DNA from 3 places in the Microbacterium gilvum genome. Region 1 is predicted to be linked to each of the others. Evidence: predicted binding sites of a transcription regulator. Region 1 holds the regulator's gene; each other region holds the start of a gene.

The links. The regulator HspR, encoded in region 1, represses chaperone genes until heat shock. The targets are predictions, from matches to a motif close to AAGTTGAGTCNNNNNGACTCAACTT.
Region 2: the regulator HspR is predicted to act here: its motif matches at 5,677-5,701, upstream of ABD998_RS08895 (Hsp20/alpha crystallin family protein).
Region 3: the regulator HspR is predicted to act here: its motif matches at 7,419-7,443, upstream of ABD998_RS05495 (ATP-dependent Clp protease ATP-binding subunit).

What each region holds. Positions count from the first base shown of each region.
Region 1 covers NZ_BAABKO010000002.1:162,380-171,894, reverse strand. The annotation lists gene ABD998_RS06610 (FecCD family ABC transporter permease) at 1-772, shown strand, start outside; gene ABD998_RS06605 (ABC transporter ATP-binding protein) at 769-1,581, shown strand; gene dnaK (molecular chaperone DnaK) at 1,725-3,584, shown strand; gene ABD998_RS06595 (nucleotide exchange factor GrpE) at 3,584-4,180, shown strand; gene ABD998_RS06590 (DnaJ C-terminal domain-containing protein) at 4,256-5,242, shown strand; gene ABD998_RS06585 (heat shock protein transcriptional repressor HspR) at 5,281-5,718, shown strand; gene ABD998_RS06580 (nucleotidyltransferase family protein) at 5,803-6,108, shown strand; gene ABD998_RS06575 (ArsR/SmtB family transcription factor) at 6,375-6,743, shown strand; gene ABD998_RS06570 (SRPBCC family protein) at 6,745-7,725, shown strand; gene ABD998_RS06565 (ribokinase) at 7,993-8,880, shown strand; gene ABD998_RS06560 (hypothetical protein) at 9,009-9,515, opposite strand, start outside.
Region 2 covers NZ_BAABKO010000002.1:646,201-655,715, forward strand. The annotation lists gene ABD998_RS08865 (RBBP9/YdeN family alpha/beta hydrolase) at 1-409, shown strand, start outside; gene ABD998_RS08870 (ATP-dependent endonuclease) at 442-951, opposite strand; gene ABD998_RS08875 (GNAT family N-acetyltransferase) at 1,090-1,794, shown strand; gene ABD998_RS08880 (GAF domain-containing protein) at 1,844-3,148, shown strand; gene exaC (acetaldehyde dehydrogenase ExaC) at 3,244-4,791, shown strand; gene ABD998_RS08890 (DUF779 domain-containing protein) at 4,791-5,180, shown strand; gene ABD998_RS08895 (Hsp20/alpha crystallin family protein) at 5,220-5,639, opposite strand; gene ABD998_RS08900 (hypothetical protein) at 5,858-6,976, opposite strand; gene ABD998_RS08905 (hypothetical protein) at 6,986-7,711, opposite strand; gene phnD (phosphate/phosphite/phosphonate ABC transporter substrate-binding protein) at 7,878-8,792, shown strand; gene ABD998_RS08915 (phosphonate ABC transporter ATP-binding protein) at 8,792-9,515, shown strand, end outside.
Region 3 covers NZ_BAABKO010000001.1:1,123,642-1,133,156, reverse strand. The annotation lists gene ABD998_RS05550 (Rv3235 family protein) at 1-403, opposite strand, end outside; gene ABD998_RS05545 (hypothetical protein) at 538-1,155, shown strand; gene ABD998_RS05540 (helix-turn-helix domain-containing protein) at 1,201-1,467, opposite strand; gene ABD998_RS05535 (SAF domain-containing protein) at 1,565-2,209, shown strand; gene ABD998_RS05530 (AAA family ATPase) at 2,206-3,426, shown strand; gene ABD998_RS05525 (sensor histidine kinase) at 3,436-4,929, shown strand; gene ABD998_RS05520 (WhiB family transcriptional regulator) at 4,994-5,242, opposite strand; gene ABD998_RS05515 (histidine kinase) at 5,465-5,848, shown strand; gene ABD998_RS05510 (EI24 domain-containing protein) at 5,839-6,591, opposite strand; gene ABD998_RS05505 (helix-turn-helix domain-containing protein) at 6,588-6,827, opposite strand; gene ABD998_RS05500 (DUF2975 domain-containing protein) at 6,827-7,312, opposite strand; gene ABD998_RS05495 (ATP-dependent Clp protease ATP-binding subunit) at 7,490-9,515, shown strand, end outside.

The DNA.
Region 1 (9,515 bases):
GGTCGGCGGCGCGATCTTCCAGTCGCTCACGCGCAATCCGCTCGGCAGCCCCGACATCATCGGGTTCGACGCGGGCGCCTACACGGGCGCGCTCCTCGTCATCACCACCGTGGGGACGGGCGTCGCGGCCACCGCGGCGGGCGCCATCGCGGGCGGCGCGGCGACGGCGCTCGTCGTGTACCTCCTCGCGTTCCGCCGGGGCTTCCAGGGGTTCCGGCTCATCATCGTCGGGATCGGCATCGCGTCGATGCTCTCCTCGCTCAACAGTTGGATCATCCTCAACGCCGACCTCAACCTCGCGCTCCTCGCGAGCGCCTGGGGTTCGGGCTCGCTCAACGCCGTGACGTTCGAGCAGGTCGCCGTGGCGGCCTGCGTCATCGTGCCGCTCGCGATCGCCGCAGCCTGCCTCGCCGACCGGATGCACCTGCTCGAGCTGGGAGAAGACGCCGCGGCGGCGCTCGGCGTGCGCACGGGCGCCGTGCGCGTCGCGCTCATCGTCGTCGGCGTCGGCATCACGGCCGTCGTCACGGCGATGGCGGGCCCGATCGCGTTCATCGCGCTGGCCGCCCCTCAGATCGCACGGCGTCTGACCGGCTCGGCCGGCGTGACGCTCACGGCATCCGCCGCGGTGGGCGCGCTCCTCCTCGTCGCGAGCGACGTGCTCGCCCAGCGGCTGTTCGCGCCGTCGCAGCTCCCCGTCGGCCTCGTCACGGTGTGCCTCGGCGGCGTCTACCTCATCTGGCTGCTCATCCAGGAAGCGAGAAGGCGATGACCCTCACCTCCGCACCATCCACCCTCTCCTCGATAGCGCAGGCGAAGCTCGCCACGCGCGACGTGTCGCTCGGCTACGACGGCCGCGCCGTCGCCGAGCACCTCGACGTCGAGATCCCCGTCGGATCGTTCACGGTCGTCGTGGGGCCGAATGCGTGCGGCAAGTCGACGCTCCTGCGTGCGCTCGCGCGACTCATCCGGCCGACGCAGGGGGAGGTGCTGCTCGACGGCAAGGCGATCACGGCGCTGCCCACGCGAGAGATCGCCCGACGGCTGGGGCTGCTGCCGCAGACGTCGATCGCCCCCGACGGCATCCGCGTGTCCGACCTCGTGGCGCGCGGCCGCCATCCGCACCAGACGATCCTGCGCCAGTGGTCGACATCCGACCAGGCCGCCGTCACGGCCGCGCTCGAGGCGACCGCGACGACGGAGCTGTCGGGGAGGCTCGTGGACGAGCTCTCGGGCGGGCAGCGGCAGAGGGTGTGGGTCGCGATGCTGCTCGCGCAGGAGTCGCCCACGATGCTGCTCGACGAGCCGACGACGTTCCTCGACATCGCGCACCAGTACGAGCTGCTGAGGCTGTTCCGCCGGCTCCACGGCGAGGGGCGCACCGTCGTGGCCGTGCTGCACGACCTCAACCAGGCGGCGCGCTTCGCCGACCGCATCGTCATGATGCGCGCGGGCGAGGTCGTCGCCGCCGGCGCTCCCGCGGAGGTCGTCACCGCGGAGCGGGTCGAGCAAGTCTTCGGCCTGCCGTGCACGGTCATCCCCGATCCGCACTCGGGCACCCCGCTCGTCGTGCCGCTGTGACGGGCGACGACGACTGCGGCGATGTCAAACCTGAGCCGACTCATATCAAGTTCGCTTGACAGCATGACGCCTTCGTCGTACCCTTGAGTCAGCGCGACTCAACCCGCGCGACGACTTCAGGCAGCAACAGAAGGAGAAGCAACATGGCACGTGCTGTGGGTATCGACCTCGGGACGACGAACTCCGTCGTCTCGGTCCTCGAGGGCGGCGAGCCCAAGGTCATCGCCAACGCCGAGGGCTTCCGCACGACCCCGTCGGTCGTGGCGTTCACGAAGGACGGCGAGGTGCTCGTCGGCGAGACCGCCAAGCGCCAGGCCGTGACGAACGTCGACCGCACGCTCGCGTCGGTCAAGCGCCACGTCGGCACGAACTGGACGTTCGACGTCGACGGCAAGAAGTACACGCCGCAGGAGATCTCGGCGCGCATCCTCCAGAAGCTCAAGCGCGATGCCGAGCAGTACCTCGGCGACACCGTCACCGACGCCGTCATCACCGTGCCCGCGTACTTCAACGACGCCGAGCGCCAGGCCACGAAGGAGGCCGGCGAGATCGCGGGCCTCAACGTGCTGCGCATCATCAACGAGCCCACGGCGGCCGCGCTCGCCTACGGCCTCGACAAGGGCAAGGAGGACGAGCTCATCCTCGTCTTCGACCTCGGCGGCGGCACGTTCGACGTCTCCCTCCTCGAGGTGGGCAAGGACGACGACTTCTCGACCATCCAGGTCCGCGCCACCTCGGGCGACAACCGCCTCGGCGGCGACGACTGGGACCAGCGCGTCGTGGACTACCTCATCAAGCAGTTCAAGGACTCGACGGGCGTCGACGTCTCGAACGACAAGATCGCCCTGCAGCGCCTCAAGGAGGCGGCGGAGCAGGCGAAGAAGGAGCTCTCGAGCTCGACGTCGACGAGCGTCAACCTGCCGTACCTCTCGCTCACCGAGAACGGCCCCGTGTCGCTCTCCGAGACGATCACGCGCGCGAAGTTCGAGGACCTGACGAAGGACCTGCTCGAGCGCACGAAGAAGCCGTTCCAGGACGTCATCCGCGAGGCCGGCATCAAGGTCGGCGACATCGCGCACGTCGTGCTCGTCGGCGGCTCGACGCGCATGCCCGCCGTGAGCGAGCTCGTCAAGAGCGAGACCGGCCAGGAGCCCAACAAGGGCGTGAACCCCGACGAGGTCGTCGCCGTGGGCGCGGCCATCCAGGCGGGCGTCCTCAAGGGCGAGCGCAAGGACGTCCTCCTCATCGACGTGACCCCCCTCAGCCTCGGCATCGAGACCAAGGGCGGCATCATGACGAAGCTCATCGAGCGCAACACGGCGATCCCGACCAAGCGCAGCGAGACCTTCACGACGGCCGACGACAACCAGCCGTCGGTCGCCATCCAGGTGTTCCAGGGCGAGCGCGAGTTCACGCGCGACAACAAGCCGCTCGGCACGTTCGAGCTCACCGGCATCGCACCGGCGCCCCGCGGCGTCCCGCAGGTGGAGGTCACGTTCGACATCGACGCGAACGGCATCGTGCACGTGTCCGCGAAGGACAAGGGCACGGGCAAGGAGCAGTCGATGACGATCACGGGCGGTTCGTCGCTCTCGAAGGACGACATCGACCGGATGGTCCGCGAGGCCGAGGAGCACGCGGCCGAGGACAAGAAGCGCCGCGAGGCCGCCGACGTCCGCAACCAGGCCGAGACGCTCGCGTACTCGATCGAGAAGCTCATCTCCGAGAACGACGACAAGCTCCCCGCCGACGTCAAGGACTCCGTGAAGGCCGACGTCGACGCGCTCAAGACGGCGCTCGCAGGCGATGACGACGATGCCGTCAAGGCGGCGTTCGACACGCTCAACGAGAGCCAGACGAAGCTGGGCGAGGCGATCTACCAGCAGGCGCAGGCCGAGCAGGCGCAGGCGCCGCAGGACGCCCCCGCCGGCGAGCAGGGCTCGTCGGACGAGGACGTCATCGACGCCGAGGTCGTCGACGACGAGGACGAGAAGAAGAGCTGATGGCCGACAAGGACTTCGAGCAGCCCGCCGGGGGCGACGACGAGGTCCAGCCGGGCGCCGACGGGTCGGAGGCCGCAGCCTCCGACCCCGACGCGCAGGCTGAGGCCGACGGTCTCACCGTCGACGACATCCTGGGCGCGGAGCAGACCGACGAGGCGGTCGAGGCGGAGAAGAGCGACTACGAGACGCAGCTCCTGCACGACCTGAAGCGCCTCCAGGCGGAGTACGCCAACTACCGGCGGCGCACCGAGGAGCAGCGCGAGGTCGAGATCGCCCGCGCGAAGGGCGAGGCCGTGAAGGGCCTCCTGCCCGTGCTCGACGACCTCGACCGCGCCGACAAGCACGGCGACCTCGCGGAGGGAAGCCCGTTCTCGGCCGTCGCCGCGAAGATGCGCGGCGTGGCCGAGCGCCTCGGCGTCGTCGCGTTCGGCGAGGCGGGCGAGACGTTCGACCCGCAGCGCCACGAGGCGATCTTCCAGCAGCCGGTTCCCGGCGCGACCGAGAGCACCGTGCTCGAGGTCGTCGAGGTCGGCTACCTCCTGGGCGAGGTCGAGCTGCGACCCGCCAAGGTCGTCGTCGCCGTCCCGGCGGAGTGACCATCCCGGTCGGCCCCGCCGTGACGGCGGGGCCGACCGCCTCCCCGAGACAACCCGCACGAGAAGAAGGTGCAGATGGCCAGTCAGGACTGGTTCGACAAGGACTTCTACGCCGTCCTCGGCGTCGACAAGGCCGTGAGCGACGCCGACCTCAAGAAGACCTACCGCAAGCTCGCCCGGAAGTACCACCCCGACTCGAACCCGGGTGATGCCGCCGCCGAGGCGAAGTTCAAGGAGATCAGCGAGGCGTACTCGGTGCTCTCCGACGCCGAGCAGCGCAAGGAGTACGACGAGCTGCGGGCCATGGGCTCGGGTGCGCGCTTCACGGCGGGAGGCACGGGCGGCGGGTTCGACGACGTCTTCAGCCGGTTCTCGCAGCAGCGCGGCGGCACGGCGGGCGACTTCGACGACATCTTCTCCATGTTCGGCGGCGCCGCGGGCGGCGGCGGGGGCTTCGGCTCTGGCCGGTTCGGTCAGTCGACGGGCGGGTTCCGCGGGTTCGGCGGGCCGCAGAAGGGGTCGGATGTGCGTGCGCGCACGGCGATCGACTTCACGACCGCCGCGCAGGGCGAGACGATCTCGCTGCAGGGCGAGGACGGCAAGCCGTTCAAGGTCAAGATCCCTGCCGGGGTCTCGGATGGCCAGAAGATCCGGCTCCGCGGGCGGGGACGCCCGTCGCCCGACGGCGGCGAGAACGGCGACATCGTCGTGGAGGTGGCGGTGCGTCCGCATCCCGTCTTCACGCGCGACGGCCTCAACATCCGCCTGACGGTGCCCGTGACGTTCACGGAGGCGGTGTTCGGCGCGACGATCGAGGTCCCGACGCTCGGCGGCGACTCGGTCAAGCTGCGCGTCGCCCCCGGCACGCCGTCGGGGCGCGTGCTGCGCGTCAAGGGCCGCGGCATCACGTCGCAGAAGGGCACGGGCGATCTGCTCGCCGAGGTGCAGGTGGCGGTGCCGTCGCACCTCGACGACGCGGCTCGTGCGGCGCTCGAGGCGTACCGCGAGGCAGAGCCGCGGGAGAACCCGCGGGCTGAGATGATGGCGAAGGCGCGGCAGTAGCCGCACCCCGCGCGAGACGCCGACAGGAGGTGAGCCCCATGCCGATCCCGAGCGATCCGGCCGACATCGACCCCGATGCGCCGATCTTCCCCATCGCCGCGGCGGCCGAGCTCGCCGCCATGCACCCGCAGACGCTGCGGCAGTACGACCGCACGGGTCTCGTCGTGCCGGGCCGCACGCGCGGCGGGTCGCGGCGGTACTCGCTACGCGACATCGAGCAGCTGCGCGAGGTCGCGCGCCTCTCTGCCGAGGGCGTGCGCCTCGCCGTCATCGAGCGCATCCTCCGGATGGAGGATGAGGTGCAGCAGCTGCGCGGCCGCGTGCGCGAGCTCGAGGGGGAGCTGCGTGCCGAGCGCGATCAGCGCCCCGGTGCCCGCGTCTTCGCGACGAGCGCGACCGGCGCCGTCATCACGCTGCGCGCCGGAACGCGCGTGCGGCGCCAGACCGACGTCGTGCTGTGGAGGCCAGCCGACTGAGGTGGTGTGCGTGGGGCGGCGTGGCTGTCGGGTGAATGCATCCGCCGTATCGCCGGGAGACGACTGATCTGGGAGACTGACGGCATGGTCACCGCCGTGCAGTTCGACCCCGAGGCGATCGCTCGCGTCAGCGAGCGTTTCGGCGTGCGCCGGCTTCGCGTGTTCGGCTCGGTGCTGACGGATCGGTTCGACGAGGAACGTAGCGATGTGGACTTCCTGGTCGACTTCCATCCGAACCGCGAGGATCGCCTGGACGACTATCTCGGGCTGAAGGACGCGCTGGCCGAGATCGCGGGACGTGACGTCGACCTCGTTGTGGCTGATGCGGTGCGGAATCCGTACTTCAAGAAGTCCGCCTTCGAGAGCGCGCAGGACGTCTATGCGGCTTGAGAGCGCCAAGCTCCTCTGGGATGCGAGCGAGGCCGCGAAAGCCGTGCACACGTTCACGGATGGCGTGACGAAGGGCCGGTTCTTCGCCGAGCTGCTCCTGCGGTCGGCAGTCGAGCGGCAGCTCGAGAGTGTGGGCAGTCGTGGTGAAGTACATCGGACCGCTGGTCGTCGGCCTTGATCGCCTGCTGGGCGGGGCCGACCCGCTGTAGCGGACGGGCGCCATGCCCTCTTGACACCCGCCATCCCTCGCCCTAACGTACAACCAAATGGTTGTACAAGCGGAGTTGAGCGAGACGGAGATCGACCGTGTGTTCCACGCACTGGCGACGGCGACCCGGCGTGACATCCTGCGCCGGACGATCGAGCGCGAGCAGTCGGTCTCCGCACTGGCGGGCGAGTACGACATGTCGTTCGCCGCTGTCCAGAAGCACGTGGCCGTCCTCGAAGAGGCACGGCTCATCCTCAAGCGCGCGGAGGGGCGCGAGCGGCTCGTCCGCGCGAACCCCGAGATGATCGCGCGCGCCAGGGCCCTCCTGGGCCGATACGAGCAGCTGTGGCGCGCGCGCATCGCGCGCCTCGACGACCTCTTGGCCGAACCGGCCATCCCGAACGACCCCACCGGATCAGGAGACTGACATGCCCGTCACCGATGTCCTCACGGACGCCGAGAACCTCACCATGACCGTCATCGCCGACTTCGCAGCGCCCATCGAGCGCGTCTGGAACGCCTACGCCGATCCGCGTCAGCTGGAGCGGTTCTGGGGCCCTCCCGGATGGCCGGCCACCTTCACGGCGTTCGACCACACGGTCGGCGGCAGGGCGCAGTACACGATGGCCGGCCCGCGCGGCGAGCGCTCGTCGGGCTCGTGGGAGTTCCTCGAGATCGACGCGCCGCGCGGCTTCGCGGTGATCGACAGCTTCGTCGACGACGACGGCAAGCCGCTCGAGGGATTCCCCGCCATGCGCATGACCTTCGCATTCGAGGAGACCGCCGACGGCACGCGCATGGTCAACACGAGCTACTTCGACTCGATCGAGTCGCTCGAACAGGTCATCCAGATGGGCGCCATCGAGGGCACCCGGATGGCCATGGCCCAGATCGACGCCGTCCTCCAGGATCTCCGCGACTACGCGCAGGGCAAGGGCACGCGGGTCGAGCTCCTCGACGACACCCACGTGCGCATCACGCGGCTGGTCGAGGGATCGCGCGATCTCGTGTGGCGCGCCCACCACGAGCCCGAGCTCATGCGGCAGTGGCTGCTCGGCCCCGACGGATGGGAGATGACGGAGTGCGTCGTCGCCCTCGCCCCTGGCGACGCGCACCGCACGTCGTGGGCTCCCGTCGGCGACACCCCCGGCGAGGCGTTCGGGTTCGAGGGCGAGGCCGTCCTCGTCGATGCGCCGCGCCGCGCCGTCTCGACCGAGCGGATGCAGGGCACGGACGGCCCCGAGACGCTCAACGACCTGAACCTCTACGAGGAGGACGGCGCGACGCTCATCACCCTCCTCATCGAGTACCCCGACCAGGAGACCCGCGACATGATCCTCGCCACCGGCATGGCCGACGGCATGGAGGCGTCGTACGCGCGACTCGAGGCGGGCGTGCTCGCCGGCTGAGTCGGGTTCGGGAGGCCCGTGCTTCGGATGGCCTCGCGCCGCTCCGAGCGCGGGCCATCCGGCGGACCGCCTGTCGGATGGCGGGGGCGGGTGTGCGCGTGTCGTGCTCGTGCGGCATCAGCCGCCCCGCCGGTCCGAATCCCGGCACGTGGCGTCGGCCTCGGGTGCGGGCCGCCTGTCGGATGGCGGGGGCGGGTGTGCGCGTGTCGTGCTCGTGCGGCATCACCTGTCCCGCTGGTCCGAATCCCGGCACGGTAGCGTGGTCGGGTGAGTCAGATCGTCGTGCTCGGCAGCGCCAACATGGACCTCGTGACGCGTCAGCCGCGGCTCCCCGAACCGGGTGAGACGATGGCGGGCACCGGATTCGCGACGGGTGCCGGCGGCAAGGGCCTCAACCAGGCCGTGGCGGCTCGTCGTGCCGGGGCGGACGTCGTGTTCATCGGCGCGGTCGGCGATGACGGGTTCGGGCGCGAGCTGCGCGGGTTCCTCGAGGCGGAGGGCGTCGCGGCCGACCGGCTCGCCACCTCCGACGAGCCGACCGGAATCGCCCAGGTCAGCGTGCTCGACGGCGGGGAGAACAGCATCGTCATCGTCGCCGGCGCGAACGGCGAGAGCGCGCTGGCGGATGGCGACGCCGCCGCGATCGCGGAGGCCTCGGCCCTGGTCGTCCAGCTCGAGCGCCCGCTCCCGCTCGTCGAGAAGGGGCTGTCGGCGGCCCGCGCGGCGGGCGTGCGCACTGTCCTCACTCCCGCGCCTGTCGACCCGGCGGCGGCCCTCCTGCTGCCGCTCGCCGACATCCTCGTGCCGAACGAGAGCGAGGCGCTCGCCCTGTCGGGCGAGACCGACGTCGAGGCTGCGGCCCGGGTGCTGAGCGCGACCGCAGGCACCGTGATCGTGACGCTCGGCGCCCGCGGCTCGCTCATCGCACGGGGCGGCGAGATCGTCTCGCGCGTCGAGGCGCGCCGCGTCGAGGCCGTCGACACGACGGGGGCGGGCGACACGTTCGTGGGCGTGCTCGTCGCGTGGATCGTCGACGCCGCGGAGCTCGACGACGCCGTGCGCGCGGCCACGGCGGCGGCCGCGATCGCCGTCACCCGCCCCGGTGCCGCCCCCGCCATGCCCACGCGCGCCGAGATCGACGCCGCACTGGCCTGACTCGCGGCGCCCTCGCCCCGCCGCCGGCGGACACACCGCAGGAGATCCGGTCGTGCACGTCGCGCCATCCCGCGTCGTCCTGCCGCGCTGAGCGGGCGTGCCCTCGGATCTCCTGCGGTGGGTCCGGCTCACTCCACGCGCAGCTCCACGACTCGCCGCCCTGGCGACCAGCCGGTGAGGTACGCGCGCGGAGCGGCGACGGCGTCGCTGCCGCCGAGATACGCGTACTCCTCGCCGGGGTGGTACGCGGCGGGGGCGTCGGCGGCGCTCTCGCCGTCGGCGCGGAAGACGATCGCCTGCCCACCGTGCTGGTAGCGGACCGCCGCCGACCCGAACCGCCCGTCGTCGGCGAGTCCCTCGAAGGCGCCGCCCGGCGAGAACGCGAGCTCGAGCGCCCAGGGCGCGATCGGCCCCGCGACGTCGATGACGACCCGCGCGCCCGTCGTCGTCGGCTCCACGTCGATCGTCGTCGTCATCTCGACTCGGTCGGCCGCGCGGCGCGAGAACGACATCTCCGCGGAGAACCTGCCCTCGTCCTCCAGGTCGAGCGCACCGGCCGAGCCGAGCGGCTGGTAGTACCACGCGGCGACCGTCTCCTGCAGGCGCATCCCGTCGAGTCGCTGTGCGCGGAACGG
Region 2 (9,515 bases), 480 kb from region 1:
GCTGCTCGCCCTCGACCGCGCGTCGGACGGCAACGCCTCGCTGCTCATCGCCCACAGCCTCGGATGCCTCGCCGCCGTCGCGTGGGCACGGCGCCACCGCACGCTCGCCGCCGGACTCCTCCTCGTCGCGCCGCCCGACCCGGAGGGGCCGGCTTTCCCCGACGCCGCCGCATCGTTCCGCGCCATCGATCTGGACGGCTCGCTGCAGACCCCCACGCTCGTCGTCGCGAGCACCGACGACCCGTACGCGTCGCCCGCACGGTCGGCCTCGTTCGCCGCGGCGATCGGCGCGGGCTGGATCGACGTCGGCCCCCACGGGCACCTCAACGCGGAGAGCGGCCTCGGTGCATGGTCGCACGGTCGCGAGCTGCTGGAGGCGTTCAGCGCCGGCGCCCGGCTCCCGGGGTGACCTCCCCGCGCGCCGGTGTCGTCGCGCCGGTGTCAGCGCGCCGCCGCGAGGGCGTCGACGAGCGGGCGGGGGATCGCCCCTGGCCGCAGCGCCTCGACGAGGGCCCGCGCGTACCGGAGCTTGCGTCCGCCGATCGACCCCATGAAGCGGTGCAGCACCTCGTCGACGGGTCGTCCGCGGTGGAACGGCTGGCCGCGCAGCGCCCGCCATGCGGGCAGGTCGCCCTCCGCCGCGATCACGGCCAGCACCCCATCCGCCCCGAGCGCGCGGATCAGCTCGTCCTCGAGGTCGCGCTCACACGCGATCGCGGCGATCGGCGTCGTCGGCGCCCGTTCGATCGCGCGTGCGACGCGCGCCCGCTCGTCGCCGTCGAACAGCACGACGACCCGGTCGCCGGCGTGCGCCGCGAGGGCCTTCGCGAGGTTCGTGATGCCGTGCAGCACCTCGATGCGCGCGGGCGGCTCCTCGCCGCGGCGCGCCGCCGCCGCATGCAGGGCGGCGCGGTCGCTCTCGCCCTCCACGAGGATGACCGTGCGCCGCATGCGGGCACGCTAGCAGGGCGGTTGGCGCCCGTCACGGGACGGCACGTTCCGTCACGCGGCGACACGCGGGGCGGGAAGAACCGGCGCCCGCCTAGCGTTGCCTCCGAGGTCCTGCAGAACCCGAGACGGAAGGCGCCCATGACCACGGCCATCCCCGGCACCACGACCGACCCCGTCCTCGACAACCCGGCGTGGTCGTCGCTCACGGGCGCTCATGCGCGCTTCGCGATCGGGAACGACCTCGTCAAGCGGTACCCCGACGACGTCTCGCCCTTCACCGGCGTGCGCTCATGGGACGACCCCGACGTGTGGGACGCCGTCATCGAGGTGTTCGGCCACGGCGCCGAGGTCCCGATCTCGAACGCAGACCCCGCGCTGCCCGACGGATGGGTCGAGGTGCGTCGCGGCGCGGGCGTGCAGCTCGTCGAGACCGACCGCCTCGCGCCCGAGCCGTTCGACGAGGCCGTCGAGCTCGGCGCCGACGACGTCGAGGCGATGCTCGCGATCGTGTCGCGCAACCAGCCGGGTCCGTTCCTGCCGCGCACGCACGAGCTCGGCCGCTACGTCGGCGTCGTCCGCGACGGGCGCCTCGTCGCGATGGCCGGCGAGCGCCTGCACCCCGCAGGGTGGACCGAGATCAGCGCCGTCTCGACCGACGAGGCGTACCGCCGGCAGGGGCTCGCCTCGCGTCTCGTCCTCGACGTCGCCTTCCACATCCGCGAGCGCGGAGACCGCGCGCTCATGCACGCGTCCGCGGGCAACGTCAATGCCATCCGCGCCTACGAGAAGCTCGGGTTCCTCGTCCGCAAGGAGACGGCGTTCTTCGGGGTGCGCACGCCCTGACCGCGGCCTAGGATGACACCATCCGCTCCCTCGACGAGGAAGGAGCGCCATGTCGTCTCCGTGGCTCCGCAGCGAGAGCGCCCGGGTCTCGCGCCTGCTCGTCGAGCGCGCACACGACGAGCTCCTCGCGGGCAACGCCGCAGACCCGCGGCTCGCGCAGGTCCGTCCGCTCGTGCGGGAGTCGTGGCGTCGCTCGGTCGGCAGCCGCGTGCGCGCGGAGGCGCTGCCCGCCCTCGATCTGCGCGGCGACGCGCTCGACGCCTACCGTCGCGGCCATCCGCTCGCGGGAGCCCTCGAGTTGATCCGCGGTCTGCTGCTGCCCGGCGGAGGCGACGACTCCGGCGTGCTCGTCGCGGTGGGGGATGCCGCCGGCCGCCTCATGTGGGTCGAGGGCGACCGGGCCCTCCGCTCGCGGGCGGGCGACATGGGCTTCGCCGAGGGGGCGAACTGGGCCGAGGACCGCGTCGGCACGGCGGCTCCCGGAACGGCCCTCGCCCTCGGGCGATCGGTGCAGGTGCACGGCGCCGAGCATTTCAACCGGCTCGTCCAGCCGTGGTCGTGCACGGCGGCGCCCGTGCGCGATCCCGAGTCGGGACGGCTGCTCGGCGTCATCGACGTCACGGGAGGCGACGAGGCGGCCAGCCCGCAGGCGCAGCTGCTCGTCGACGCGACGGCGCGGGCCGTCGAGGGCGAGCTCCTCGTCGCACGGCTGCGCTCCCGCCAGGAGCCCGCGCACCGGAGCCGCAGGCCCGTGCCGCCGGCGACCCGCGCCATCCTCTCCGTGCTCGGGCGCGATCGCGCGCTGCTCGCGCTCGCGGGCGACGGCGGCGAGCGAGTCGTCGAGCTCGGCATGCGCCACGCCGAGATCGTCCTCATGCTCGCGACCCACCGTCAGGGGCTCGCCGCCGACCGCCTCGCCGAGCTCGTCTACGGCGACGCCGCGGCGGTCGGCACGCTCCGCCCGGAGATGGTGCGGTTGAGGCGCCTGCTCGAGAGGTCGGCGCCCGCACTCGTCCCCGACTCCCGCCCGTACCGGATGGCCGCGGTCGAGACCGACGTGCAGCAGGTGCAGTCGCTCCTCGACCGGGGAGCGCATCGCGTCGCGCTCGCCGCCTACCGCGGCGACGCGCTGCCCGACTCGACGGCGCCCGGCGTCGCGGAGCTGCGCGAGACCATCCGCACCTCGCTGCGCGAGGCCCTGCTCGCCGAGGCCGGAGTCGACGTTCTGCTCGCCTACGTCGACACCGACACAGGGGCCGACGACGTCGAGGCGCTGCGGCAGGTGCTGCGGATGCTCCCGCGCCGGTCGCCGCGTCGGGCGGGCGTCGTCGCGCGCCTCGATCGCCTCGCGTAGCGCGCAACCCGATGCAACCTGCCGCGACGTAGCGTGACGGCACACCGCGCGGGGCGCCCCGCCCCGCCTACGTCGCGCAGTCGAAGGAGACAGCAATGACCATCGTGGAAGAGGGCGTGTCGAGCGTCTACGCCGCACCGGGCCAGAAGGGGTCGGTCGCGACCTACCGCCCGCGATACGGGCACTACATCGGCGGCGAATTCGTCGAGCCCGTGAAGGGCGGCTACTTCGAGGACATCACCCCCGTGACCGGCAAGCCCTTCACGGAGGTGGGCCGCGGCACCGCAGAGGACATCGACCGCGCCGTCGAGGCAGCCTGGAAGGCGTTCGCCTCCTGGCGGCACACGAGCCCCGCCGAGCGCAGCGTCATCCTGAACCGCATAGCCGACCGCATCGAGCAGAACCTCGAGATGATCGCCGTCGCCGAGACGTGGGAGAACGGCAAGCCGGTGCGCGAGACGCTCGCCGCCGACATCCCCCTCGCCGTCGACCACTTCCGCTACTTCGCCGGCGTCCTGCGCGCGCAGGAGGGCGGCATCAGCCAGCTCGACGAGAACACCGTGGCCTACCACTTCCACGAGCCGCTCGGCGTCGTCGGCCAGATCATCCCGTGGAACTTCCCCATCCTCATGGCGGTGTGGAAGCTCGCCCCCGCTCTCGCGGCGGGCAACTGCGTCGTGCTGAAGCCGGCCGAGCAGACGCCGGCGTCGATCCTGCTGCTGTTCGACCTCATCGGCGACCTGCTCCCGGCCGGAGTCGTCAACATCGTGAACGGCTTCGGCATCGAGGCGGGTGCGCCGCTCGCGTCGCACCCGCGCATCCGCAAGGTCGCGTTCACGGGCGAGACGACGACGGGGCGTCTCATCATGCAGTACGCGTCGCAGAACCTCATCCCCGTCACGCTCGAACTCGGAGGCAAGAGCCCGAACATCTTCTTCGAGGACGTCGCCGCCGCGCAGGACCCTTTCTATGAGAAGGCGAAGGAGGGCTTCGCGATGTTCGCCCTCAATCAGGGCGAGGTGTGCACGTGTCCGTCGCGTGCGCTCATCCAGCGGTCGATCTACGACTCCTTCCTCGCCGACGGGCTCGACCGCGTGGGCCGCATCCGTCAGGGCAACCCGCTCGACCCCGAGACGACGATCGGAGCGCAGGCGTCGAACGACCAGCTCGAGAAGATCCTGTCCTACATCCGGATCGGCAGGGACGAGGGCGCGACCGTGCTCACGGGCGGCGAGCGCGTGGACCTCGGCGGCGATCTGAGCGAGGGCTACTACGTCGCCCCGACGGTGTTCGAAGGCGACAACAGCATGCGCATCTTCCAGGAGGAGATCTTCGGCCCCGTCGTCTCCGTGACGTCGTTCGCGACGTACGACGACGCCATCGCCACGGCCAACGACACGCTGTACGGCCTCGGCGCCGGCGTGTGGAGCCGTAGCGCCGACCTCTGCTACCGGGCGGGCCGCGCCATCGAGGCCGGCCGGGTGTGGACGAACACCTATCACCAGTACCCGGCGCACGCCGCGTTCGGCGGCTACAAGCAGTCGGGCATCGGGCGCGAGAACCACCTGCGCATGCTCGACCACTACCAGCAGACGAAGAACCTCCTCGTCTCGTACGCCGAAGGGCCCATGGGGTTCTTCTGATGTCGACGGAGCTCAGCAGGGTCGCGGTGACGGATGACGCCGCCGCGCTCCTGCGCACGCTCACGGCGCAGCACGGCCCGCTCATGTTCCACCAGTCGGGAGGGTGCTGCGACGGGTCGTCGCCCATGTGCTATCCCGTGGGGATGTTCCTCACGGGGCCGGGTGACGTCCTGCTGGGCGCTGTGGACGCGGGCCTCGACGACGCGATCGAGGTGTACATGTCGGCGGCCCAGTTCGAGTACTGGAAGCACACGCACCTCACCATCGACGTCGTGCCGGGCCGTGGGGGAGGGTTCAGCGTCGAGGCGCCCACGGGCATGCGCTTCCTCATCCGCTCGCGTCTGCTCACCCGGGAGGAGGCGGTGCGCTTCGGGCTCACGGCCCGGTGAGGCGGGGGTCGGCGTGGCCGCCGACCCCCGCCGGCGCGCTCAGGACGTCAGAGCCGGCGCGTCGCTGCCGTGCGTCACGGCCACCTTGCGCGGCTTGGCCTTCTCGCTGATGGGGATGATCACACTGAGCACCCCGTTCTCGTAACGGGCGGAGATCGCCTCGGTGTCGATCCCCTGACCGAGGTTGAGCTGCCGCAGGAACGAGCCGGACGCGCGCTCGTGCGTGATCCAGGAGACGCCCTCGTCGCCGCGGACGGTGCGCTCGGCGCGGATCGTGAGCACCTGGCCGTCCACGTCGATGTCGACGCTGCCGGGGTCGATGCCCGGCAGATCGGCGTTCAGGACGTAGTGGTCGCCGTCGCGGTAGAGGTCCATCGGCATGAGCCGCGGACCCTGACGGTCGAGCATCTGCTGGGCCACCCGGTCCAGCTCGCGGAACGGATCGAAGAACATCGCCATGATCGTCCTCCTTCTGTGTGGCGTTGTTCACCTACAGAACTTGAGCCTCATCGACTCAAGGAGAGATTAGCACTCGACAGCGGAGAGTGCCAAGAGGTGCCGAGCCCCTGCCATGCGGGCAGTGCTCCCCGTGGGATGCCCAGGCTCGCGCCGTTATCCTCGAGGGGTTCGGGAGGATGCGCCGCGGCGGACGGGGGATGGCCGCCGCGGTGCCCCGGTCAATCGCCCGTCAGGAGCGGCAGGAACCATCCGACGACGGCGAGGACGAGGAAGACCAGGCCGAGCCACGAGAAGCGGCGACGCAGGCGACGGCCCTCGCTCGCGACGCCGCGCGGAGGCGCCGTCGCGGCGGGCACCGAGAACGGCAGCGGCCCGGCGGCGGGCGAGCCCGGCGCCCAGCCGGCGGGGGATGCGGCCAGGCGCTCGTCGCGCCATCTGCCCCACTGGTCGAGCTTGCCGATGAGCGCGCCCACGACCGAGAACATCCACTGCCAGGTCGCCGGATCGAGCGTCGACACCTGCCGCCGCGTGTACAGGAACATCCAGTCGTCGACGATCTCGACGTCGAGCCGGCCGACGTTGTCGAGGAAGCGCGCCATGACGTCGGGCGTGAAGAGGTACAGCGCGTCGGCCTCGTACCCCTCCGGGCAGTAGAGGGCGAAGTGCTCGTCGAAGTCGCCCTCGAGCGAGAGCCGCTGGTCGGTGCGGAACCCGACGGGCAGGTTCGACCCGAACACGGTGTTGTTGCCGAGCGCGTCGAGCACGATGTGCGGCAGCGGCGCGTCCAGGCGGATGGCCACGTACCCCCAGCGGTGGGTGCTCCTGTTCTTGCCGGAGCCGGTCGTGTACTGGTAGTTGCCGAACTCGACGAACCGAGGCGTCGTGCCCCGCACGATGTCGTCGGAACGACGGCTGCCGCCGATCCCGAAGACCATTCCGGGCAGCGGGGGATCGGCGTGCGTCGGGATGTAGGCCATCCCGTTCGCGCGGGCGAACCGGTCGAGCCGCCAGCGCCGTTCCTTCATGCGGCGAGACGAGACGACGACGCCCACGACGACGACCGCGGCGACGCCTCCGAAGAAGAGCAGCGGGAGGAAGCCGACGAGCCCTGGTCCGCCGTCCCCCGCCGACAAACCCGTCGCGACGGCCAGCAGCACGGCGCCGCCGCCGATGACGACGATCATGATGCCGATGACCACGGCGAAGGCGATCGCGGCGACGAAGGCGACCGTCGCGCCCGTCGAACGCGGATAGCGCGTGTCGATCTCCTGCGCGAACCGCTTCACCGCTGCGCGGTCGACGGGCTCCGTGAGGGCGCGGGCGTCGAACGAGGGCACTCCTTGACGCTACAAGACGCCGTCGCGGGCTGCGCCCCCGTCGAGGAGGCGCGCGACGAACGCGTCGGGCGTCAGCCCCGCGTCGGCGGCCGCCCGCTCGATCGCGTCGGCTGCGGCGGGCGAGAGCGTCGCAGGAGACGCGACCGGGCGCCCGCGGACGAGAAGCGACAGCACGATCATCGTCACGGAGCCGAGGGCGACGAGGATCCACACGACCCCCCGGATGCGAGGCATGGCGTCGTCGTCGTATGCGGCGTCGACCCAGATCGCGACGAGCTCGAGAACGACTCCGACGCCAAGGGCGGCGAGCGTGGCCGCCCTCCCGATCCGGATCGCCTGGCGCCCGCCGGCGTCGATCGCGAGGAGCAGCGCGGCGAGCGCGCTCGCCGCCGACGCGATGACGAGCGTCCACAGCAGGCGCCAGAACGCGTCCCACGGCGCCCCGTCGGCCCAGACCATCCCGATCGTCAGCGCGGCCGCGACCACCGTGACGACGGCGCCCCCGTATCCGAACGCCTGTGCGGGGCGGCCGATGAGGGCCGCGTTGCAGAGCACTCCGACGCTGAACGCGCCCACGAGCGCCGTCGTCGCGAGCACGCGCCATCCGGTTCCGCCCGGATCGCCGCCGAGCAGCACGAAGATGCCGCCGGCGGCCGCGAGCGCGAAGGCGCCGATGACCACAATCACGACGATGCGGCGGATGGCGCCTCCTGGGCGCTGCGGTGTCCCGTCCATATCTCCCCCTCCCCCCCACGCTAGCGGCGGACGCCCCGCGACACCGGATGTTCACGTCGGGTTCCCTTCCGAGTACGGCGGTCTCGCAATTGCGCGTCACCCGGAGGCGGTTGCCTTTCCGATATCGCCCGTCGCGATATCTCCTCCCGAAAGGAACCCGCCCGTCATGCGCGCCCGCGTCCTCCCCGCCCTCGCCCTCGTCGCCCTCGGCGGCGTCGCCCTCGCCGGCTGCTCCGCCGCCTCCGCCGACGCATCCGCGGCGTCCGACCCCGACGCCCCCATCACCTTCGCCACCACGCCGCTCGGCGACGATCCGACCGCCGAGAACCCGATCGAGGCGTTCGCCTCGCTCGTCGAGGAGGAGACCGGCCGTGCCGTCGAGATCGTCGACGTGCCCGACTACACGGCCGTCGTCGAGGCCATCCGAAACCACCACGTCGACATCGGCTTCATGAGCGGGTTCCCGTCGGCGCTCGCCGTCAACACGGGCGAGGTCGATGCGCTCGTCGCCTGGCCCGGCAACGACGAGCCGGTCTCGACCTGCCTCGTGCTCGACGGGTCGCCGCTCCAGTCGCTCGAGGACATCACGCCCGACACGGTCGTCGCGTTCGCCGACCCCGCATCGAGCTCCGGGTACTTCATGCCCGTCTCGATGCTCGACGGCGCGGGCCTCGAGAAGGACGTCGACTACACGTCGATGTTCTCGGGCGGCCACGACATGAGCTTCATCGCGCTCAAGGAGGGTCAGGTCGACGTCGCCTGCACGTCGACGATCTTCCCGACGATGGTCGGCACCGACATGTTCCCCTTCGCGGAGGGCGAGACGCGCTCGATCGGAGAGAGCGACTCGATGCCCGTCGCCGTGTCGGTGCTCGCCGATCAGCAGATCGCCGACGACAAGCGCGAGCTGCTGCTGGAGGCGCTGCCCGCGGTGTTCACGGAGGAGAACGCCGAGGCGCTGGGCGCGATGTTCGAGGCGATGCAGGGCACCGATCCGGTCCTCGAGCCGGCCGCCGACATCTTCCAGCCGTTCGTCGACATCGCCGCGATCGCCGACGTCGACATCTCGGATCTCGGCTGATGACGACCACGCAGCAGGCGGACGCGTCCGCTCCCACGACGGCGGAGCTGCGTCAGCGGCTCCCCCTCGTCTCCGTGCGCGGCCTGAAGGTCGCGTACGGAGAGGGGCCGCTCGTGCTCGACGGCGTCGACCTCGACCTCTTCCCCGGAGAGATGGTGGCCCTGCTCGGGTCGTCGGGCTCGGGCAAGTCGACGCTCATGAAGAGCCTCACGGGCTTCGCCCCCATCGCGGACGGCGCGGTGCGCGTGGGCGGGTACGACCTCGCGAACCTGCGTCGCGGCCAGCTCCGCGACGTGCGCGCGTCGGTCGGTCAGGTCTTCCAGCAGTTCAACCTCGTCGGCCGCCTCAGCGTGCTGACGAACGTGCTCACGGGCGGGCTCCACGATGCCGGCGCGCTCAACCTCGTCGGCGGATTCCGGTCCGCGCAGCGCCGGCGCGCCCTCGAGCTGCTCGACCGCGTCGGCATCGCCCACAAGGCGGCAGAGCCGGCCCGGTCGCTCTCGGGCGGGCAGCAGCAGCGCGTCGCGATCGCGCGCGCCCTCATGCAGAGCCCGAAGCTCATCCTCGCCGACGAGCCCGTGGCATCCCTCGACCCGCGCATGTCGCACCAGGTGCTGACGCTGCTGCACGACATCGCCCGCGACGACGGCATCCCCGTGCTCGTGAGCCTGCACGTCATGCCCCTCGCCCTCGAGCACTCCGACCGCATCGTGGGACTGCGCC
Region 3 (9,515 bases), on a different contig from region 1:
CGTCGAGCCCCTCGAGCCGCAGGGCGATGGCGCGAGTGCGATCGGGCATCGCGACCACCACGACGCTCTCCACGACGCCGTCGGCCGGCTCCATGGACCGCATCGTCCGCACCGCGAAGACCGGCCGGTGGGAGGGGATGCGCCGTGCGCTGCGCGCCCGTCGCGACAGGTTCGCCCGGGTGACGAGGGCGAGGTAGGCGTCCTCCGAGAGCCACCGCGCGAGCTGATCGGGGTCACGGGCCCCCGACAGCACCTCGAGCACGCCGCGCGTGAGCGCCTCCACGAGCGGATCCGGATCGGGGAGATCCGATCGCGCCGTGCGCTGCGGCGCGAACAGATCGTCGACGTCGACGGCGCGCGCCGGACGCCGGCGGTGCGGTGCTTCGGCGGCATGCGGGGACATGGGGACGCCTTTCATGAGAGCGCGGGGAGAGAGTGGGGCGAGTGAACCAGCCGCCGTCGCCGAGTCGGAACACCGCATAGAAGCCTGTGGAGAGGCCTCCTCGGGCAGCTGTCGTTTCGCCTACGCTCACGCAGATGCGCTGGGAACGATTCTTCGAGGACCTGGAAGACCAGCTCGCTGCGGAGTGGGAGGCCGAGCGGGCGGCCCTCGACTCCGAGGCGGAGCGGGTGCGCGTCGCGCGCCTCGAGCTGCGATCGCGGCTCGTCGCGCTCGCCGCCGCCCCCGCGCCGTCGGTCTCCCTCGAGATGTCGGACGGGTCGGCGATCGACGCCACGATCGACGCCGTCGGCGCCGACTGGATGGCCGTGCGTGCTCGCGCGACGGGCAGCGAGGCGCAGGGGGCGATCGTCGTCCTCCCCTTGCGGGCGCTGCGATCCCTCGGCGCCGCGCACGGCGAGGTGCTGCGCAGCGCGCGGCCGTCGCCGCCGGAGGGACGCCTCGCACAGCGGATCACGTTCGGCTTCGCCCTGCGCGATCTCGCACGCCGTCGCGTTCCCGTGGTCGTCGGCGTCGTATCGGGGCGCGCCCTCACCGGGACGCTCGACAGGGTCGGCGCCGACCACCTCGATCTCGCGGTGCACGACGCCGGCTCGCCGCGCCGCGCGTCGGAGGTCACGGGCTACCGCGTGATCGCCTTCGAGGCGGTGGCGTGGGTGCGGGTCGATGCGAGCTCCGGGGTCGTGGAACCCTGAGCAGGACAGGTCGTGCCCGGCACAGTCCAGGTCGTGCCCGGGTCGTCACCGTTCGCGACGGGGCACCCAGAGCTCGGGGAAGCTGGCGGCGTTCGACTCGCGCCACAGTGCACGGCGCCGACTGTCCTCGTGCTGCTCGACGAGATACTCCTCGACGCTCGCGCGCTCGACGCGCCAGCGCGCGGGCGCGCCGAGGCGGGCGCCCCGCAGGCGTCCGGCGGCGATCAGCTCGAGGACCTCGTCGGGCTCGAGGTCGAGCAGTTCGGCCACCTGCGCGGGGGAGAGGTAGCGCGAGGCGGGTGCTTCGGGCATGACACGATTATGGGCCGCTGCGGCCCTGGCCTCCAGGGGCGCGGCGCGTTGTGGATAACTTTCACGGGCGGACGGCGGATCGGCCACCATGGCGGTCATGATCTCCCCGTCTCCGCGCCGCGCACCCGGTGAGCAGGCGCCCCGTGCACCGCGGACGTTCTGGACCGATGCCCGGTTCTTCATCGGCCTCGCCCTCATCACCGTGTCCGTCGCGGGGGTGTGGTGGGTGGTCGCCGCGGCACGCCAGACGACCCCCGTCCTCGCCGCCTCGTCGACCATCGTGCCGGGGCAGGCCGTCACCGCAGCTGACCTCGCGGTCGTCGACGTCGCGCTCGGGTCCGCTGTGGACGGCTACCTGGCTCCGCATGAGCTGGAGGAGGGCGTCGTCGCGAACCGCACGATCGCGGAGGGCGAGCTCGTGCCGAGCGCCGCCGTCTCCTCCGCCGAGAGCTCCGCCGTCACGACGGTCGTCGTTCGCAGCGCGGTCGACGTTCCCGGCGCGGTCGAGCCGGGAACGCCCGTGGAGCTCTGGAGCGCGCCGCTGCTGGACGGCGGCGTCTACGACGACCCGCGCGTGCTCGTCGCCGACGCCGTGGTGGGCGCGGTCGCGCGGGAGGACACGGTCATGGGCGCCTCCGGCGCGTCGATCGAGCTCGTCGTGGGCCGCGACGACGTCGCGGCCGTTCTCGCTGCGGTCGCCTCGGGGGCGGCGCTGTCCGCCGTGCCGCAGGCGGCGCCGTGAACGTCATCGTGGCGCTCCCTCCTGCGCTCGCCGCCCGGCTCGCCGCCGATCTCGAGGACGCGGGTCTCGCGGTGATCGCGACGATCGCCCCTGACGAGACCGCCGCGGCGCTCGGCGATCCCGCGTCGCCGCTGTGGGATGCGCTCTCCCGCGCGGAGGCGATCGTCGTCCCGTCTTCTCGCGGGGTCCTGACAGCCGGTCTCATCGGCGCCTGCGATCGTCACGGCGTGCGCGTCGTCGCCCTGGCCGACCGCTCCTCCGACGTGCGCATCGCCCGGGCGTTCGGCATCGCGGAGCCCCTGCCCTCGACGGCCGACGGGTGGCGGATCGCCGCGGCCGTCCGAGACGGCCTCGTCGCCGAGCCGGGCAGGCGGACGACTCCGGGCGCCGTCGTGGCGGTGTGGGGCCCGCACGGGGCGCCGGGGCGGACGACCACGTCGATCGAGCTCGCGGTGGAGACGGCGAGGCGGCGCGGCCACGTCGCGCTCGTCGACGCCGACACGCACGCTCCGTCGGTCGCGATCGCGCTCGGGCTCGCCGACGAGGGGCCCGGCTTCGCCGCCGCCTGCCGTCAGGCGGAGGTCGGCGCGCTCGACGCCGCAGAGCTCACCCGGCTCAGCATCCCCGTCGGGGGCGCCGACGGGGTCGTCGACGTGCTCACGGGGCTCAACCGGGCCGGGCGCTGGCCCGAGCTGTCGGAGCGCCGGGTCTCGGCGGCCCTCGACGCGTGCCGATCCTGGGCGGATCTGTCCGTCGTCGACGTCGCCGCCTCGCTCGAGGCCGACGAGGAGATCTCCAGCGACCTCGTCGACGGCCCGCGACGCAACGCCGCCGCGCAGGCCGCGCTCCGGGAGGCGGATGTCGTCGTCGCCGTCGCGTCGGCCGATCCCGTCGGCATCGCCCGGTTCCTGAGAGGGTACGCCGAGCTGCGGGCAGTCGTGGGCACCGCTCCCGTGCACGTCGTCGTGAACCGCCTCCGATCCGGCCCGCTCGGCATCGACCCGCGCGGCCAGGTGAGACGCACGCTCGACCGCTTCGCCGGCATCGCGGAGGTGCACTTCCTGCCCTACGACGGGCGCGCGGCCGACGCCGCCATGCTGCAGGCGAGGCCCGTGGGCGAGATCGCGCCGAGGTCGGCTCTGTCGCAGGCCGTCCGGCGCGTGGCGGCGCGCGTGGCGGAGACGGCGCTGCCGGTCGCGGGGCGCGCGCCCGCATAGACTCGTCGCGTGTCGACCCTCAGCGATCTCGTCTCCGCCCAGGGCCGTTCGAGCGAATCCGACATCGAATGGCTGCACCGTCTCGCCGGGGACGGCCAGCTCCTCGCCGACCTCGCGTCCGCCGACATCGTCGTCTGGGTGCCCACGGCCGACGAGTCCTTCGTCGCCGTCGCGCACACGCGGCCCGGCGGTGCGGCGACGCTGTTCTACCGCGACATCGTCGGTGGCCGCGTGCGTCCGCAGTGGCAGGCGCAGGTGCGCGACGCGTTCCAGAGCGTGCGCATCGTCGACTCGTCCTCGCCCGAGTGGTTCGAGGAGACGCCGACGCGCGTGCGGGCCGTGCCCATCGCCATCCACGAGGACGGCGGCCTGCACGCCATCGGCGTGCTGACACGCCACACCAACCTCGGCGACGTGCGGACGCCGTCGCGCCAGCAGATCACGTTCAACGACTGCGCCGACGACCTGTTCGGCATGATCGCGACGGGCGACTTCCCGGACCTCTCCGCCCCCACCGGCCCTCGCCGCGGCGCTCCGCGCGCGGCCGACGGCCTCATCCGCCTCGACGTCGACGGCATCGTGACCTTCGCGAGCCCCAACGCCCTCTCCGCGTTCAACCGCATCGGCTTCGCCGACGAGCTCGAGGGGGAGTCCCTCACGGAGGTGACCGCCCAGATCCTCCCCGCCTCGTGGGACACCGACGAGCGGCTCCCGATCCTCACCTCCGGCCGGCAGCCGTGGCGGAGCGACGTCGAGGCGCGCGGCGTGACGGTGTCCCTCCGCGCCATCCCGCTCAAGGACCACGGGCACCGCACGGGCGCCATCGTGCTGTGCCGCGACGTCAGCGAGCTGCGCAGCCAGGAGCAGGAGCTCATCACCAAGGACGCGACGATCCGGGAGATCCACCACCGCGTCAAGAACAACCTGCAGACCGTCGCCTCGCTGCTGCGCATCCAGGCGCGCCGCACGTCGTCCGACGAGGCGCGGGAGTCGCTGCTCCAGGCGATGCAGCGCGTGGCCGCCATCGCCGTCGTGCACGACACGCTGTCGGAGGGCCTCGCCCAGAACGTCGACTTCGACGAGGTGTTCGCCCGCGTGCTCCGCCTCGTCGCCGAGGTCGCCGCGGCGCAGAACACCGTCGCCCACACGCGCACCACGGGGAAGTTCGGGACGCTGCCGAGCGCGTATGCGACGCCGCTCGCGCTCGCGCTCACGGAGATCGTCACGAACGCCGTCGAGCACGGTCTCGCCGGACGCGAGGGAGACGTCGAGATCGTCGCGGAGCGCGACGACGACGTGCTGGAGGTGCGCGTGCGCGACACCGGCAGCGGCCTCCCCGACGGGCAGGTGGGGCGCGGCCTCGGCACGCAGATCGTGCGGACCCTCATCCAGGGCGAGCTGTCGGGGACGATCGACTGGTCGAGCATCGACGAACCGGAGACGCCGTTCCACGGCGGCACCCAGGTGACCATCTCCGTCCCGCTGCGCTGGCTGCGCGGCTGACGCCGGCGGCAGACGCGAAGAAGCCCCGCCGAGGCGGGGCTTCTTCGAAGGGAGTGGCGCCGCGTCAGCTGGCGCGGCGGGCGCGGGCGGCGCGGCGCTTCAGCGCGCGGCGCTCGTCCTCGCTCAGACCACCCCAGACGCCCGAGTCCTGACCGGTCTCGAGGGCGTACTGGAGGCAGACCTCCGTGACCGTGCAGCGCGCGCACACCGACTTCGCCTTCTCGATCTGGTCGATCGCCGGGCCGGTGTTCCCGACGGGGAAGAACAGCTCGGGGTCGACGGTGAGGCAGGCGGCCTTGTCGCGCCAGTCCATAGGGATGCTCCTTGCGGGGTGGGGTTTCTCAGGGAAAGCACAGCGTGGGATTGCGGGTGGATTTACGCTGGATGTGCGACGGACCCTCGGGGCCTCGCCCCACCGCGCTGTGGGAAACACACCGTTAACAATTGTCATACACGCGTCGATTTCGGGCAAGGGTTTTTTCTGGCCGTTCCCTGATCGTCGGCGGGCGGTGCGTGCCGAGAACGAGGAGAGGGCATGCGTGCGGGAGTCGCCGGACGGATCGCGTCCCTCCTCGTCGGCATCGAGGCAGCGTGCGTGCTCGCCCTCGCCGGATGGCAGGTCGTCGCGCTCGGTTCGGCCGATGTGACGTCGTATCCCTCGGCGATCGCGCTCCTCGTGCTGACGCTCGTCGGAGCGGCCGCCGTCGCGGCGTTCGCGGTGGGCATCGCGCGCGACCGGTCGTGGGCGCGATCGGGGGCGATCGTCGTGCAGCTGCTCGTCGTGGCCGTCGCGATCGGCGCCGCCACGGGCGAGTTCGCCCATCCCGGGACGGCCGTCGCGCTCGCCGCTCCCGCCCTGGGGGTCTTCGCGCTCCTCCTTCTGGCGGTGCGCGACGCGGGGCGCGCTCCTCAGTCCTGAGCGCTGGCCGGTCGGACGCCCCGCTCGATCAGCTCGTGCGCGAGCAGCGTGCTGCCGGCCACGGCCGCGGGCATCGTGACGATCGCCGCGAGCGGGATCATGAGGAGCAGGTGCGTCGCCACGCCGAAGCCCCACACGCGCCCGCGTGACGCGCGGCGCAGCGCCCGTCGCGCCGGGCCGTCGAGGCCTCGGGCCGACAGTGCGCGCGTCGTGAGCTCGTCGGCGAGCACCCAGCCGCTCAGCGAGGCCCCTGCGACCGCCGCGAGCACGGCACCCGCGACAGGCACGAAGCCGAGCGCCACGGAGAGGACGGCGATCGCGAGACCGCGCGCGATGAGCGACACGGCATCGCCGGCCGCGCGCACGAGGCCGTAGCGCGCCTCCGGCACGTCTCCTGTGCGCCTCTCCTCGACCGATCGCCAGACGCGGTCGTAGAAGGGCTCTCCGATGAGCAGCGTGAGGGCCGTGAACGTCGTGACGGCCACGACGACGCCTGCCGCAAGGACCGCGACGCCGATGAGGACGCGGAGGGCGCCCGCCCAGAACGCCGCCCAGGCGTCGGCCCACGGCGTGAGCGCCTCGACGATCGCGGGCAGGAACGCGCCCAGCGCGACGAGCCCCGCGGCCATGAGGGCCCCGACGATCGCCGCCGGGATGAGCGCGGTGGCCATCACCCGCGGGCGCACGGCCCACCATCCGAATCCGTTCAGCAGCAGGCGCGCGCCGTGGAGCAGCTCGTTCACCCCTCCATTGTCGCCGCAGCGCGGTGCCCGTCGTCGGGCTCCCACCGCAGGATGTCGCCCGGCTGGCACTCGAGCGCCGTGCACAGGGCGTCGAGGGTCGAGAACCGCACGGCCTTGGCCCTCCCGTTCTTGAGCACGGCGAGGTTCGCCGGTGTGATCCCGATCCGGTCGGCGAGAACGCCCACCGGCATTTTGCGGCGCGCGAGCATGACGTCGATGTCGATGACGATCGCCATCAGATGACCCCGCCGAGCTCGTCGCGGAGTGCGCGGGCCTCATCCTCGCGCGCGATCGCCTGGCGCAGCAGCGCCTTGAGCACGACGACCAGCAGGGCCATCCCGGCGAGGACGACCGAGGCGCCGCAGATCAGCCCGACGACGCCGGGAGCGGTGCCGCCGGGGGCGAGGAGCACGGCGAGTGCGAGGAGCAGTGCCGATGCCGCGACGACCGCGCCCGTGATGACGTCGACGTCGCGGAACGAGCGCTCCTGGAAGATCGAACCGCGTCGCACGCGCGTCAGCAGGCGCCAGACGCACACCGCGAAGACCTGCATGGTGCCGACACCGGCGACGGCGATCGCCGTGACCGCGATCCGCGCCGCGGGCGGCGCCGCGTCGAGGTCCTGCCAGAGCAGCGGCACGAGCACGGCCTGGACGATCAGGGAGCCCGCGAGTGCGAGCGCGATGACGACGCGCAGGATGGCGATGGCCGTTCGCCCCATGGCACCTCCAGATCGAGAATCGAGAAGAAGCTATCGATAAACGATAGATCACCGTGAGATCTCTGTCGAGAAGTCTCCGGGGAATACGCCGTCGCGCTCGGTGTTGTGCTTGATACACTCCGACTCAAGTTCCATTCTTGATGCGGAACGACGCAACTTCGAAGGAGAGACCGGGACATGCCCGAGAACAACTTCCCGCAGGACGGGCCGAGCTCGTTCGACGAGTTCCTCGCGCGGTATCTGCAGGGCGAGCGCGCTCGCGCGAGCCGCTCCATCGACCTCAGCCGCTTCCTCAGCGCGCGCACGCAGGAGCTGCTGCAGCGCGCGGGCCGCTTCGCCCTGCAGCGGGGGCAGCACGAGCTCGACGCGCTGCACGTGCTCCGCGTGCTCGCCGACGATCCCGCCGTGGCCGACGCCGTCGGCCGGGTCGGAGCCGACCCGGCGGGGATCGCGCGCGCCGCGGAGGAGCGGCTCCCGCGCTCAGGCGAGCCCGCCGACGTCGACGCCGCGAGCGTCACGCAGGCCGTGCAGCGCGCGCTGTTCCACGCGTTCCAGGTCGCGCGGTCGTCGGGCTCCACCTATGTCGACCCCGAGCACCTCTTCTTCGCGCTCGTGCTCGCGCAGGACTCCCCATCCGGGCAGATCCTCGCGCGTGCCGGCGTGACGGCCGAGGCGCTGACGCAGGGTGCGCGCGAGGCTGTCGGCCCCCAGGGCGCCTCGTCCGCGCCGGCGGAGACCGCCGCGCAGGCAGGGCAGTCGCTTCTCGAGCGCTTCGGCACCGACCTCACCGCGCGGGCGCGCGAGGGCGCCCTCGATCCCGTGATCGGCCGTGCCGACGAGATCGAGCAGACGATCGAGATCCTCTCGCGCCGGACGAAGAACAACCCCGTGCTCGTCGGCGAGGCCGGGGTCGGCAAGACCGCGATCGTCGAGGGGCTCGCCTCGGCGATCGTCGCGGACGCCGTCCCCGAGCAGCTCCGCGGCACGCGCGTGATCGCGCTCGATCTGCCGGCGATGCTCGCGGGCACGCGGTACCGCGGCGACTTCGAGGAGCGCCTCACGAAGACGCTCGACGAGATCGCCGCGCACGAGGGCGGGCTCGTCCTCTTCGTCGACGAGATCCACATGCTCGTCGGCGCGGGCGGCAGCGGCGACGGCGCCATGGACGCCGGCAACATCCTCAAGCCGCGCCTCGCCCGCGGCGAGCTCCACCTCGTGGGTGCGACCACCCTCAAGGAGTACCGCGTCATCGAGAAGGACGCCGCCCTCGAGCGGCGCTTCCAGCCGGTCCGCGTGGGCGAGCCGTCCGTGCAGGACGCGGTCGCGATCCTGCAGGGGCTGCGCTCCGCATACGAGGAGCACCACCGCGTCACGTTCACGGACGACGCCCTGCGCGCCGCCGTCGAGCTGAGCGACCGGTATCTTCCCGAGCGCGTCCTCCCCGACAAGGCCATCGACCTCGTCGACCAGGCGGGGGCGCGTCTGCGCCTGCGTCTCGGCGCACCCGTCGACGCGCAGCAGCTCGTCGCCCGGCTCGCCGAGCTCGAGGCCGACAAGAACGCCGCCGTCTCCGCGGAGCACTACGAGGAGGCGTCGCGCCTGCGGGACGAGATCGCCGCGGTGCAGGGGCGTCTCGCGGAGGCGACCGGCCGTGCGGCCGGCGGCCCCGCCGTCGTCGGGGAGGCCGAGATCGCGGCCGTCGTGAGCCGCGCCACGGGGATCCCCGTGGCGCGGCTGGAGGAGACCGAGCGCGAGCGGCTCGCGGGCCTCGAGGATGCCCTGCACACCCGGGTGATCGGACAGCACGACGCCGTCGCCGCGGTCTCGCGCGCCGTGCGCCGCACCCGCACGGGCATGGGCGACGCCCACCGGCCGGTGGGATCGTTCCTCTTCCTCGGCCCGACGGGAGTGGGCAAGACCGAGCTCGCGAAGGCGCTCGCCGCGAACCTCTTCGACGACGAGGGCGCGGTCATCCGCTTCGACATGAGCGAGTTCGGCGAGCGGCACACCGTGTCGCGCCTGGTCGGCGCCCCTCCGGGATACGTCGGCTTCGACGAGGCAGGGCAGCTCACCGAGCGCGTGCGTCGCAACCCGTACTCGATCGTGCTGTTCGACGAGATCGAGAAGGCGCACCCCGACGTGTTCAACCTGCTGCTGCAGGTGCTCGACGACGGCCGGCTGACCGACGGTCAGGGGCGGACGG